2 regions of the Paenibacillus sp. FSL F4-0097 genome follow, and region 1 is predicted to be linked to the other one. Evidence: a T-box and tRNA genes for the amino acid it is inferred to sense, from the RefSeq annotation. Region 1 holds a T-box; the other holds one or more tRNA genes.

Evidence for each region. A T-box is a leader RNA that pairs with one kind of tRNA and senses whether it is charged. The one in region 1 lies ahead of trpS (tryptophan--tRNA ligase), so its partner is inferred to be a tRNA-Trp.
Region 2: it has a tRNA-Trp gene. The T-box ahead of trpS (tryptophan--tRNA ligase) is inferred to sense a tRNA for this amino acid. The anticodon was not compared.

The regions. Positions count from the first base shown of each region.
Region 1 covers NZ_CP151965.1:2,960,538-2,967,781, reverse strand. Annotated here, with positions in the region: gene MHH86_RS13280 (DUF4179 domain-containing protein) at 568-1,689, opposite strand; gene MHH86_RS13275 (sigma-70 family RNA polymerase sigma factor) at 1,682-2,218, opposite strand; gene MHH86_RS13270 (winged helix-turn-helix transcriptional regulator) at 2,443-2,826, shown strand; gene MHH86_RS13265 (hypothetical protein) at 2,977-3,402, opposite strand; T-box leader at 3,600-3,882, shown strand; gene trpS (tryptophan--tRNA ligase) at 3,987-4,982, shown strand; gene MHH86_RS13255 (aminopeptidase) at 5,051-6,283, opposite strand; gene MHH86_RS13250 (hypothetical protein) at 6,388-6,846, opposite strand; gene MHH86_RS13245 (hypothetical protein) at 6,950-7,244, opposite strand, start outside.
Region 2 covers NZ_CP151965.1:6,028,099-6,035,342, forward strand. Annotated here, with positions in the region: gene MHH86_RS27000 (AraC family transcriptional regulator) at 198-953, shown strand; tRNA gene MHH86_RS27005 (tRNA-Leu) at 1,091-1,169, opposite strand; tRNA gene MHH86_RS27010 (tRNA-Cys) at 1,184-1,257, opposite strand; tRNA gene MHH86_RS27015 (tRNA-Gly) at 1,268-1,342, opposite strand; tRNA gene MHH86_RS27020 (tRNA-Gln) at 1,349-1,423, opposite strand; tRNA gene MHH86_RS27025 (tRNA-His) at 1,443-1,518, opposite strand; tRNA gene MHH86_RS27030 (tRNA-His) at 1,562-1,637, opposite strand; tRNA gene MHH86_RS27035 (tRNA-Trp) at 1,661-1,734, opposite strand; tRNA gene MHH86_RS27040 (tRNA-Tyr) at 1,741-1,826, opposite strand; tRNA gene MHH86_RS27045 (tRNA-Thr) at 1,832-1,907, opposite strand; tRNA gene MHH86_RS27050 (tRNA-Phe) at 1,936-2,011, opposite strand; tRNA gene MHH86_RS27055 (tRNA-Asp) at 2,022-2,099, opposite strand; tRNA gene MHH86_RS27060 (tRNA-Met) at 2,125-2,201, opposite strand; tRNA gene MHH86_RS27065 (tRNA-Val) at 2,219-2,294, opposite strand; tRNA gene MHH86_RS27070 (tRNA-Glu) at 2,350-2,424, opposite strand; tRNA gene MHH86_RS27075 (tRNA-Ser) at 2,443-2,535, opposite strand; tRNA gene MHH86_RS27080 (tRNA-Asn) at 2,539-2,614, opposite strand; rRNA gene MHH86_RS27085 (23S ribosomal RNA) at 2,676-5,602, opposite strand; rRNA gene MHH86_RS27090 (16S ribosomal RNA) at 5,865-7,244, opposite strand, start outside.

The DNA of each region.
Region 1 (7,244 bases):
AGGAGCCCTTATTTCGAAAAATCCGGGCATTTCGCAGTGCTATCGGACTCAGATGCAGCTATTCAACCCAATATGCTTAATTTTGGTGTGGATTTAGACCAATAAGAGCTATGCAGTCCGAAAACTCAGCAAAATGGTCAAAAAAGCCAAAATAGTTGCAATACAGTCCGTTAGGAGTGTTACGCGCGTGAGAAACATGAGGAACATGAGAAAAGTGAGGAGCCTGAGAACATGAAGAGCCTGTGAAACGTGAGAAGCCTGTGAAACATGAAGAGCCTGTGAAACATGTGGAGCCTGAGAACATGAAGAGCCTGTGAAACGTGAGAAGCCTGTGAAACGTGAGAAGCCTGAGGAACATTAAGAGCCTGTAGCCCGTGAGGAGCATTAAGCACATATAGTCCCGATAGGAGCATTAGGAGTTTGTTCTCATTAACAAGTGATGCGTTTGGTGTTAATGGTAACTCACAAAGTTAGTATAATGTCCCAACAATAACAAAAAGGCCGCAACCAGCGGCCTTTTTGCTATATTACAACTCCCAACGCATATTCACTAATATCGTATACCGCTCATTTTTTCAGAATATCAATATACTCTTCTTTCTCTCGATCTGCCCCCGCATTAAGCTTCAGTCGTAGAGACTTCGGGTGATCCAACACATTACTGCTGAAGTAACTTATAAATCCATCATCAGCTCCACTACCAGAATTCGGATTAATTTTAATGTCGTGCTTCCCAACCTGCGCAGTTAATTCATAGGGGAGCTTTTGAAACAGTTCATTTCGGACGATCCAATCCGTTTGCAATTCCTCATTTATCGTATATTTGAGCGCTATGCTTAACGGAGAAAGCTCGACTTCGGCTAGTTTTACTTCCTGTCCGTCAATAATAAAGGGATGGTCTACAACTAATGTCTCCGTCTTCTGCTCCCAAAACTTAGGATCAATAGAGAAGTTCACTTTTAAACGATCAGAATACCGCATGTCGGATAAAACCGTTCCTGTTTTCGGTTTACTTAACATTCCCGGGTCTACAGAGGCAATCTGGAAATCCGCCACTACGTCTGTTGGCCTTGGTTTATTTCGGTCCAGTGAGAATACAGTTTTACCGAGCCAAGTATATATGGTTCCCTCTGCGTGTGCTCCCATTCCGCCCCTATTCCCATTCTCCTCCATTACGTCTCGTCCAGTTTCAGCATCTGTCAGCTTCACACTATTTACACTGTACACTTCCTGACCATCACTTGTTGTCCCTGTATACAGCAGCATGATTTTATTTTCATCAGCAAGCACAGCATTCAGAGTAATTTTATATCCATTTGATTCAGCACTCTTATTAACGATTTGTAAATAATCATTCCGGATTGCAGACTCTAAAGTAAGAGCATCAATATCAGCTGCAGCCAATGTTTTAAAAGGCTCCAATACGCCCCAATCGAACGTTTCAGCACTCGAAGTCCCTTGCTGTGGCATCAGCTGGGTTGGATTGAAGAACAGCAGGCCCGCTATCATCACTGCAGCCGCCAGCACAGACATCGCGCTTTTTGTGAACATTAACCTTCTGCCACGTTTCTTGCCTAATTCCAAACCTGCTTGGATCGCATAGATTTGAGCGGCTGCATTCTCTATTTTTTGTTCTTGTGGGATACGTTCGGCATCGCTTAACATGGCAAGCTCCTCTTGACTACTCATGGTTCCATTCACCCCGATTCTTTATGATGGTTCGCAACTGCTTCAGCCCCTTATGCTGCCAAGTCTTAACCGTCCCCTCGGGTTTATTCATAATATTAGCGATCTCAGTCAAGGTCATATCGTTGTAGTATTTTAGCAGCAGCACATGGCGATACTTGGGCTTAACCTGCTCGAGTGCCCACAGCATTTCCATCCGATGATGGCCAATGTGTGTGACCTGTTCTCCTATTCTTTCATCTACCAGCGGCGTGGAACGTTTTCTTCGTCTTTGTTCATCTATACAGACATAAATTAGAATGCGAATAATCCATGATTTGAATGCTTTGGGGTCCTTTAAAGTTTTTCTTTTAATCCAGGCCCGGCAAGTCATTTCCTGCATCGCTTCCAGCGCATCGTTTCGGTTCCGCAAGTAACTATAAGCAATACTGTACAGTTGTTCTCTATGTACCAATATCGAATCGTAAAAATCTGTCTCGCTCCGAGTATCAAGAATCGTTACTTTTTTCATTTCTGCATTAGTCATCGTCATGTCCTTCCTTAGCCTCCTCTCTTCAACCTTTCATAGATTAAGACGGGGGAGGTATAGAAACGGTTTTTATTTCGTTTTGCTTTTTTTGCCCAAAGCTCTCTAAATTATAGCATTCTATAAAAATTGAACGAAAAATGTTATGATAGGTTAAATTGGACATAATCAATAGTACGCACTCAAAAGTGCCATAGGTGCTAAAAAGTACCCATACCTTGGAGGTTATCATGACAACAACATCTACAACAACTGTCAAGAAAAAATACAATATTTCTGTTGAAGCCACACTAGAGGTCATCGGAGGGAAATGGAAATGCGTAATTCTATGTCATTTAACTCATGGCAAAAAACGCACCTCCGAGTTAAAACAGTTGATGCCCGGCATTACTCAAAAAATGTTAACCCAGCAGCTACGCGAGCTTGAGGCAGATGGAATCATCAACCGAATTGTTTATAATCAGGTTCCACCAAAAGTAGAATACGAGCTTAGTGAATATGGTGATAGTTTAAGCGATATTTTGACTGCATTATGTAATTGGGGAGAACAACATATCATTAAGCAATTCGGCGATAAATACGCTGTTTTAGAGGATAACATTTTAAATAAATAAACCGCTCTATCAAGGGTATGGTTGGATATTTATGCTGCTAGAGTTGTACTTCAATTATACGTTCATGAAAAAAGGACAGCTGAATCAGATCGATTCAACTGTCCAAAGCTTTGATTCACCCGTCCCTTGAATGGCGCATAGGAACATAACTTAAATTACGCCCTCTCCTCCAATAGCAGTTGCTGTGAATGATATGGGTCCAAATAGATTTATAGGCAAGTTGCTATCATTCTGAATTACCAATTCATAGTTGTGGACTCCAATATAAGCACCATCAACCCACTGAGCACTTAATTGAATATCAGTAATAGTAGTAAAACGATAAAAGGATCTATAAATATCGACTCCAGCTCGTCGGATGATAACAAGAAATTGGCTATTAGCAAGTGCAGTAAGACTAAAACTACCATTTAACTCGACTCTACTGGAGAAAGAAGCCGGATTAGCCGGACTAATATTTACTTGCGCTGTGGCTAGACCCGCTCCAGCTCCAGGAATCCCTGCAACCGTTATAGCTGTAGTAAACGGATCTAACGGGATTTTTGCCTGTGACCCATAACTTATTATTGTCGCCATTTATCATCACTCCATTTCAAGGTTATAGAGTAGTATATTGTGAATCCGCAATGATAGATTGGACTAAATTCCTGATGATTATATACATTTAAGGTATACTTTGCTAGATCATATAAACCTAGATACCTCATCAATCACCATACGATTTCCACTCATTGACAACACCCCTGTTCAGAATTACAATAATTCACATATCATGAACAACGATGACAAAGGGTAAGTAGACAGACGAACATGGTCTTCAGAGAGCCGGTGGTAGGTGCGAACCGGTGACCAGCGTATGCTCGAATGGCCTTTATAGTTGTTTTTCCGAACTATCTTAATGGATGCAGTAGGGAAAACCGGGGTTCCCGCCGTTATCAAGGGACCTGTATCGAGAATTAATTCAACCTCTCCGTACAGGTAAGAGAAGATCGAAAGCCAAGAATCGTAAGGTGACACGATCATTTAAGGTGGTACCACGACAACTTCGTCCTTATTGGATGAGGTTTTTTTGTCATTTAAAGGAGGTGATGGCCATGGATGATGGCTGGTGGTGGCGACTCGAGTGTAACCAAATGCTAAATAACAGGAGGAATTTTTATATGATGAACGAACGTGTCTTAACTGGAGATCGAGTGACTGGAAAGCTTCACCTTGGCCATTACGCCGGCAGCTTGCAGACCCGAGTAGCCCTTCAGGAGCAATATGAAACTTTTGTGTTTTTAGCGGATATTCAAGCCCTAACGACCCATTTTGATCGTCCGCAGCTACTGGGTCAACATCTGCATGAGATCACACTGGACTATTTATCTGCGGGTATAAATCCGGAGAAAACAACTATATTTATTCAATCGATGATCCCTGAAATCGCAGAGCTGACCATCTTGTTCTCTATGTTTGTTACTGTGAATTCTTTACGGCATAATCCCACGATTAAAGCCGAATCAAAAAATTCCAGCTTTGATGAATTGTATTACGGTTTTCTAGGTTATCCAGTTAGTCAGACTGCTGACATAACTTTTTGTAAAGCAACGATCATTCCTGTAGGAGAAGACCAGCTCCCCCATCTGGAATTAACCCGCAAAATCGTCCGCAGATTCAACGAGCTGTACAGCCCGATACTGGTGGAACCCAAAGCGCTGATCAGTGAGACGCCGAGACTTGTGGGTACGGATGGCAACGCTAAAATGAGTAAAAGCCTTGGCAATGCCATCGAGCTGGACTCCACTAAGGAAGAAATCACCTTCAAGATAAGAAAAGCCACAACCGATCCTGCGCGTGTGCATAAAAATGATCCCGGACATCCAGATATCTGTCCTATTTTTGCTTATCATGGTGCTTTTCGCTCAGCGGGGGTAACCGAAATTCGTGAAAGCTGTGAGCGGGGTACCATGGGTTGTTCTGCTTGCAAACAGTTGATTTCGACAGCTCTAGATCAGCTTATAGAACCGATGCGAGAGCGGCGTTCCTATTATGCTACTAAGCCCAAGCTTGTGCAGGAAATCTTAATCTCTGGAACACAGCATGCCCGCAGCATTGCTCAGGAAACAATGGCCGAAGTACGTGAGGCTATGAGTCTTAACTATTTTTCAATCTAAAAATGATATTTATAGGTACTCAAAAAAGCCGGAAGCTCATTGGAAGAGATCCGGCTTTTTTCTTCTCCTTACAACACCCAATTTCCCTTACGGAATACGGGTTCAATCGTGCCGTCCGCCAGCTCTCCGTCAATATCCAGCTCTGCTGAACCGATCATAAAATCGACATGAGTTAAGCTGACATTAGCTCCTCTAGCCACAAGCTCTTCGTTCGTAAGCTTTGTGCCGCCTTCAATATTTACAGGATAAGCACTTCCTAGCGCGAAATGGCAGGAGGCATTCTCATCAATCCCTGTATTGTAAAAAATGCGGTTCAAGCGAGAGATTGGAGAATCATGCTGCACTAAGGCTACTTCTCCTAGATAAGATGCACCTTCATCCGTTGCCAGCAGTGAGGTTAAATGCTCACGTCCGGATTCAGCTTCATAAGCTACGACTTTCCCCTTTTCAAAAGTGAATGAAAGTCCTTCAACTAAACGTCCATTCAAATTAAGAGGGAGCGTGCTTCTAACTGTGCCATTCACTCCAGTACGATGGGGCATGGAATAAATCTCTTCCGTTGGCATATTAGCAACAAAATAAACACCTTTATCATTCTCACCGCCACCCCCGCGCCATAAATGGCCTTCCGGAAGCTCTACATGCAGATCCGTTCCCGGAGCACGGTAATGCAGGCTTTTATAACGTTTAGCGTTCATTCTATCCTGACTTTCTTTCAACTGACCAATATGCTCTCTCCAAGCAGCTACCGGATCATCGCTGCCCACACGATTCATCTGGAATACAGCTTCCCACATCGCCTCTACCCGCTCTTCTTCAGGAAGATCGGCAAAAACCTTGTTCGCCCAAGCACGTGTTGGCGCTTTGACCAGAGACCAGCTGATTTTGCTGTTCCGAGTATATTTGGAGTAGTTCTTGCGAGCAACAGCTGCTGCTTTGACTGCTCTAGATACCTTAGAAGAATCAATGCCATTAAACAGTTCCGGATCAGGTACTTTAATATGTAAGATGGCACCATTTTCTTCCGCGAATTTCTCCATCATCTCAGCCTGCCACTGTGGATAGTAATCGAAAGAATCCTCTGGGGCTTTTTCATAACGGATCCGTGTAGTTGCTTCATCGTCCCAGTCAACAATTACATATTTTGCTCCCGCTTCATAGGCTTTCGCTACAATCAAGCGAGTAAGTTCTGCGGTTTCTATCGGTGCATGTACCATAAGGACTTGTCCAGGCTGTACATTTACTCCTACTTTTACAACTAGGTTCGCGTATTTCTCCAGCATTACTTCAAAATCTTTCATGAATTCTCTTCCTCCATCTCTAGGGTTGCTATAAGCACTCGGTCAGCTTCACTTCTTATTTTAACGCAAAACGAGGATAGTTGCGATTCGATTTAGATTCTCAGTTACTTCACTTCAGGTATTTCCCCTGTATAGACACCTAGAGCATTCTTATGAATCTCTACAATGGACGTTCCGATCTGCTTATCATTATGGTAAGCAATCACTATGATCTTGGTATCCTGAGGCTCATCTATTTGTTTATTCTTTCCATCCATTGGACTCCAATAAATTTGATCTCCAGATTTGATTTTCAGCTCAAGACCTTTGTTATGCACCTTGTAGTCAGGGGGGTTCCATAACAATAAATTGCCGGACGTAGCCTGTATCTTAATAACATTCGCCCCTTCAGCAGTTATAAGCATAGGTAATCCTGGAGCACTACTATCAGTCACCCTGTATTCCGCTGTTGGGAACAGAACTTCCGGTTTCACCTCAAGTGATTGATTATTATGCTGCAAAATAAAGAAGAAAAAAAGTAAAATCGTTAAGCCCATGACGCCTCCGATGATTATTTTTTTCACTATTCAACCTCCCTTCTACCCTAATACTGTAACATATTTCCTTAATCTGGACAGTTATCAGCCAAATAAAGCGGCTCCCACAAGGAACCGCTCACTTGAATCACTATTTTTTATCCACCTGTAGCAGTGTTACGGTCTTCAAAGCATAAGTATGCATGATTTTATCCTCTGAAATTACATTCAACTTGGTCAAGCTTGCCACCTTTGCCGGATCTGATTTGGACAGCAAACGCCACACTTCGGGGTCTGATAAGGTTTCATATAACTTTGCATCATCATATTCTTTGCGGTTTTGCACGACCAGCTTCACCTTATAGCTGCCAATTTCAGTCTCGGTGGTTTCCTGCTCACTACAATAATTTAAAATATCCTGACGAAGCTCGGCCAATTCTTTTTCA
Region 2 (7,244 bases), 3.1 Mb from region 1:
AACGTTTAGGCTCAAAAATAGCAATAAAAATACCATTATTATTAATAATCCGCTTTATTTCCGAACGAGATGGCCAGTCAGGTTGCGAACTTTCGGATTTATTGATACGATCATAACAAATATTATTAAAAATAATTATATGATTTCGGTCATAGTTTTGTACGATTCGGCTAAAACATAAGTATTGGAGGATCATCATGGATCGTGTTCTATATATTGTAAGTGCCACACATGAGCTAAATACTTATATCCCTCCACACCAGCATGAATGCTACGAACTGGTCTATTATTTACAGGGGGTAGGGACAACCAATGTTGGCCCACGAAGTTACCATTTTCGCTCCTCTTCTTTCGCGCTTGTGCCACCCAATCATAAACATGACGAGCACCACCGTGAGGATGCAAATGTATTATTTGTAGGCTTCCACTCGGAACACCCTAATATGAGTAATCTGCTCGGCGTATATGAAGATGATAAAGATCAGACCGTTCTTCAAATCCTGCTGCGAATGAAAGCAGAGTTTACACGCAAGCAAGACGGATTCTCTGAGCTTCTAAACCTACAAATGAGCGAGATTACCGTCCATCTTATGAGGCTTCTTAGTGCCTCTGGATATCAATCCCCATCAGAAGATCGAGTACAATATGTCCTTAATTATATGAATGAGCATTATCGCCATAAATTGTCCGTCGAAACACTATCAGAAATGTCCGGATATAGCTACGATCGTTTTCGCCATCTATTTAAAGAACGTTTCGGGTCTTCACCCCTGCGGTATTTGCTGTTAAAACGCCTGGATTATGCAAAATCTCTATTACGTCATACTCAGATGCAAATCTCTGAAGTATCTGCTGCTGCAGGTTTTGTGAACGATGCCCAATTCTGCAATATGTTTAAACGAGAAATAGGTCATACCCCGCGAGCATTCCGCATTAATAATCAATCAGGTTAATCACTAATCAGATTAAAAAAAGCCGTTGAAATAGAGAAACTCCTCTATTCAACGGCTTAATCCTGTAAAACTAAGAACATAAAGAAAAAAGGTTAGTAAGATTGCTTATAAAAGCATTCTTACTAACCTTTTTAAGATACCGGCGAGAGGACTCGAACCTCCACGGTTTCCCACTCGATTTTGAGTCGAGCGCGTCTGCCATTCCGCCACGCCGGCACATATGAACTAAATGGAGGCGCCACCCAGATTTGAACTGGGGATAAAGCTTTTGCAGAGCTTTGCCTTACCACTTGGCTATGGCGCCATGTAAATTTTGGAGCGGACGACGGGAATCGAACCCGCGACCCTCGCCTTGGCAAGGCGATGCTCTACCGCTGAGCCACGTCCGCATAAAATGGCTGGGGATATAGGATTCGAACCTATGAGTGACGGAGTCAAAGTCCGTTGCCTTACCGCTTGGCTAATCCCCAATAACATTTTAAAGTAAAATGGGGCGACTGATGGGTCTCGAACCCACGAATGCCGGAACCACAATCCGGTGCGTTAACCCCTTCGCCACAGTCGCCATATTAAGTTGATATTGTTGCCATTATTCATTTTAAAGAAAATGGGGCGGCCGATGGGTCTCGAACCCACGAATGCCGGAACCACAATCCGGTGCGTTAACCCCTTCGCCACGGCCGCCATATTAAACTTTAGAAAGAACTTGGCAGGGGCAGCAGGAATTGAACCCACACCAACGGTTTTGGAGACCGTTGTTCTACCTTTAAACTATGCCCCTAAAAACTGGTGGAGGATGATGGATTCGAACCACCGAACACTTACGTGAGCAGATTTACAGTCTGATGCGTTTGGCCACTTCGCTAATCCTCCAAGGATGGTGCCGGCGAGAGGACTTGAACCCCCAACCTACTGATTACAAGTCAGTTGCTCTACCAATTGAGCTACACCGGCATGGCACTCATTCTTTTGTGATGATAAATGGTGGCTCGGGACGGAATCGAACCGCCGACACGAGGATTTTCAGTCCTCTGCTCTACCGACTGAGCTACCGAGCCATGATGAAAATGGCGGAACCGACGGGATTCGAACCCGCGATCTCCTGCGTGACAGGCAGGCATGTTAGGCCAACTACACCACGGTTCCAAAAGATATAATTGCTTAAGTTAATTGGTTGCGGGGGCAGGATTTGAACCTGCGGCCTTCGGGTTATGAGCCCGACGAGCTACCGGGCTGCTCCACCCCGCGTCAGTAAAAATATGTTATGGTGGAGGCTGAGGGGATCGAACCCCCGACCCTCTGCTTGTAAGGCAGATGCTCTCCCAGCTGAGCTAAGCCTCCATAAACAACAATTGTTATTGTACCAAAGTCCACTAGGATAAATCAAGTGAAAATTTGGTGACCCGTATGGGATTCGAACCCATGTTACCTCCGTGAAAGGGAGGTGTCTTAACCCCTTGACCAACGGGCCATACTAATTAAAAATTTGTGGCGGAGAGAGAGGGATTCGAACCCTCGAGACGCTTGTGGCGCCTACACGATTTCCAATCGTGCTCCTTCGGCCAAACTCGGACACCTCTCCATATGGCTCCCCGAACAGGACTCGAACCTGTGACAACTCGATTAACAGTCGAGTGCTCTACCAACTGAGCTATCAGGGAATATTCATACCAGGCTTAATCGCCTGAAAACTGAATCCGAAACGAATCTGCATTCTAAGTATAGGATAAGCCCTCGACCGATTAGTATTGGTCAGCTCCATGCATTACTGCACTTCCACCTCCAACCTATCTACCTCGTCGTCTTCAAGGGGTCTTACTAATTGGGAAATCTCATCTTGAGGGGGGCTTCACGCTTAGATGCTTTCAGCGCTTATCCCGTCCGTACGTAGCTACCCAGCCATGCTCCTGGCGGAACAACTGGTGCACCAGCGGTACGTCCATCCCGGTCCTCTCGTACTAAGGACAGCTCCTCTCAAATTTCCTGCGCCCACGACAGATAGGGACCGAACTGTCTCACGACGTTCTGAACCCAGCTCGCGTACCGCTTTAATGGGCGAACAGCCCAACCCTTGGGACCTACTTCAGCCCCAGGATGCGATGAGCCGACATCGAGGTGCCAAACCTCCCCGTCGATGTGGACTCTTGGGGGAGATAAGCCTGTTATCCCCAGGGTAGCTTTTATCCGTTGAGCGATGGCCCTTCCATGCGGTACCACCGGATCACTAAGTCCGACTTTCGTCCCTGCTCGACTTGTAGGTCTCGCAGTCAAGCTCCCTTATGCCTTTGCACTCTGCGAATGATTTCCAACCATTCTGAGGGAACCTTGGAACGCCTCCGTTACTCTTTAGGAGGCGACCGCCCCAGTCAAACTGCCCACCTGACACGGTCCCCGTACCCGATTAGGGCACTAGGTTAGAACCTAGATACGATCAGGGTGGTATCCCAACGGCGCCTCCACCGAAGCTTGCGCTCCGATTTCTACGGCTCCCACCTATCCTGTACAGATCGTACCCAAATTCAATATCAAGCTGCAGTAAAGCTCCATGGGGTCTTTCCGTCTTGTCGCGGGTAACCTGCATCTTCACAGGTATTAAAATTTCACCGGATCTCTCGTTGAGACAGCGCCCAAGTCGTTACGCCATTCGTGCGGGTCAGAATTTACCTGACAAGGAATTTCGCTACCTTAGGACCGTTATAGTTACGGCCGCCGTTTACTGGGGCTTCGGTTCATAGCTTCGGGTTACCCCTAACCACTCCCCTTAACCTTCCAGCACCGGGCAGGCGTCAGCCCGTATACTTCGCCTTGCGGCTTCGCACAGACCTGTGTTTTTGCTAAACAGTCGCTTGGGCCTTTTCACTGCGGCCCCCTCGTGCTATTCACACTACCGGGGCACCCCTTCTCCCGAAGTTACGGGGTCATTTTGCCGAGTTCCTTAACGAGAGTTCTTCCGCGCGCCTTAGAATTCTCTTCTCGCCTACCTGTGTCGGTTTGCGGTACGGGCACCTTCTCCTGGCTAGAGGCTTTTCTTGGCAGTGTGAGATCATGACCTTCGCTACTATAATTTTCGCTCCCCATCACAGCCCAGCCTTAATGATGTGCGGATTTGCCTACACATCAGCCTCACTGCTTAGACGGACATCCATCAGTCCGCGTCACTACCCTCCTGCGTCACCCCATCGCTCATAGCGGATTACGGTGGTACAGTAATTTCAAACTGTTGTCCTTCGACTACGCCTTTCGGCCTCGCCTTAGGTCCCGACTTACCCTGAGCGGACGAGCCTTCCTCAGGAAACCTTGGGCTTTCGGCGGATCAGATTCTCACTGATCTTTTCGTTACTCATACCGGCATTCTCACTTGTGTAGTGTCCAGCGCTCTTTTCAGTACACCTTCAACCCCTACACAACGCTCCCCTACCCCAGATACATACGTATCTAGCCATAGCTTCGGTGGTGTGTTTAGCCCCGTTACATTTTCGGCGCAGAGTCACTCGACCAGTGAGCTATTACGCACTCTTTCAATGGTGGCTGCTTCTAAGCCAACATCCTGGTTGTCTGTGCAACTCCACATCCTTTCCCACTTAACACACACTTGGGGACCTTAGCTGATGGTCTGGGCTGTTTCCCTTTTGACAATGGATCTTAGCACTCACTGTCTGACTCCCGGCAATAAGTATATGGCATTCGGAGTTTGACTGAGCTTGGTAATCCTTGCGGACCCCGCACCCAATCAGTGCTCTACCTCCACTACTCTTATACCGAGGCTAGCCCTAAAGCTATTTCGGGGAGAACCAGCTATCTCCGAGTTCGATTGGAATTTCTCCGCTACCCCCACCTCATCCCCGCACTTTTCAACGTACGTGGGTTCGGGCCTCCAGTGCGTGTTACCGCACCTTCACCCTGGACAGGGGTAGATCACACGGTTTCGGGTCTACGTCCACATACTCATTCGCCCTATTCAGACTCGCTTTCGCTGCGGCTCCACCTTCTCGGCTTAACCTTGCATGTTAAACGTAACTCGCCGGTTCATTCTACAAAAGGCACGCCATCACCCATTAATAGGGCTCTGACTTTTTGTAAGCACACGGTTTCAGGTTCTATTTCACTCCCCTTCCGGGGTGCTTTTCACCTTTCCCTCACGGTACTGTTTCACTATCGGTCGCCAGGTAGTATTTAGCCTTAGCAGATGGTCCTGCTGGATTCATACGGGGTTTCACGTGCCCCGCACTACTCGGGATCCGTCTCGGAGAGAACGCAGTTTAGGTTACAGGGCTTTTACCTCTATCGCGGGCCTTTCCAGACCTCTTCACCTACCATATTCCTTTGTAACTCCATGTGAGACGTCCCACAACCCCTAAGAGCAAGCTCTTAGGTTTAGGCTGTTCCGCGTTCGCTCGCCGCTACTGACGGAATCACTATTGTTTTCTCTTCCTCAGGGTACTTAGATGTTTCAGTTCCCCTGGTCTGCCTCTACATTTCCTATGTATTCAGAAATGAGTAACTGCGAATTACCACAGCTGGGTTTCCCCATTCGGACACCCCCGGATCAAAGCTTGCTTACAGCTCCCCGAGGCAGTTTCGTTGTTCGCCACGTCCTTCGTCGGCTCCTGGCGCCTAGGCATCCTCCGTGTGCTCTTATTAGCTTAACCTTGATTTTTCCGTAGAAAAATATCATACGATGACATTCCTCTTTGGAATCATCTCACTAATAACATTTACTTGTTTGCACAAGTTGCTAAAAGATGTTCTAAAACGCAAATTCGTTTCGGTATCCAGTTTTCAAGGATCAAGTCTTACTGAGAGCTTAAACTCTCAAAACTGAGCAACGAGTGAGTAACAGGCCTAAACCTGAGTTTTGGAAGCTTAGCTTCCGATTTGAATGTTCTCATTGCAGAGAACGATTCTCCATAGAAAGGAGGTGATCCAGCCGCACCTTCCGATACGGCTACCTTGTTACGACTTCACCCCAATCATCTACCCCACCTTCGGCGGCTGGCTCCCTTGCGGGTTACCCCACCGACTTCGGGTGTTGTAAACTCTCGTGGTGTGACGGGCGGTGTGTACAAGACCCGGGAACGTATTCACCGCGGCATGCTGATCCGCGATTACTAGCAATTCCGACTTCATGCAGGCGAGTTGCAGCCTGCAATCCGAACTGAGACCGGCTTTGATGGGATTGGCTCCACCTCGCGGCTTCGCTTCCCGTTGTACCGGCCATTGTAGTACGTGTGTAGCCCAGGTCATAAGGGGCATGATGATTTGACGTCATCCCCACCTTCCTCCGGTTTGTCACCGGCAGTCACTCTAGAGTGCCCAGCATTACCTGCTGGCAACTAAAGTTAAGGGTTGCGCTCGTTGCGGGACTTAACCCAACATCTCACGACACGAGCTGACGACAACCATGCACCACCTGTCTCCTCTGTCCCGAAGGCCGCCACTATCTCTAGTGGATTCAGAGGGATGTCAAGACCTGGTAAGGTTCTTCGCGTTGCTTCGAATTAAACCACATACTCCACTGCTTGTGCGGGTCCCCGTCAATTCCTTTGAGTTTCAGTCTTGCGACCGTACTCCCCAGGCGGAGTGCTTACTGTGTTAACTTCGGCACCAAGGGTATCGAAACCCCTAACACCTAGCACTCATCGTTTACGGCGTGGACTACCAGGGTATCTAATCCTGTTTGCTCCCCACGCTTTCGCGCCTCAGCGTCAGTTACAGCCCAGAAAGTCGCCTTCGCCACTGGTGTTCCTCCACATATCTACGCATTTCACCGCTACACGTGGAATTCCACTTTCCTCTTCTGTACTCAAGCCACCCAGTTTCCAGTGCGACCTCAGGTTGAGCCCAAGGTTTAAACACCAGACTTAAATAGCCGCCTGCGCGCGCTTTACGCCCAATAATTCCGGACAACGCTTGCCCCCTACGTATTACCGCGGCTGCTGGCACGTAGTTAGCCGGGGCTTTCTTCTCAGGTACCGTCACTCCGGTAGCAGTTACTCTACCGGACGTTCTTCCCTGGCAACAGAGCTTTACGATCCGAAAACCTTCATCACTCACGCGGCGTTGCTCCGTCAGGCTTTCGCCCATTGCGGAAGATTCCCTACTGCTGCCTCCCGTAGGAGTCTGGGCCGTGTCTCAGTCCCAGTGTGGCCGTTCACCCTCTCAGGTCGGCTACGCATCGTCGCCTTGGTGGGCCGTTACCCCACCAACTAGCTAATGCGCCGCAGGCCCATCCCTCAGTGACAGATTGCTCCGTCTTTCATTCTTCTCTCAGGAGAAAAAAGAAATTATCCG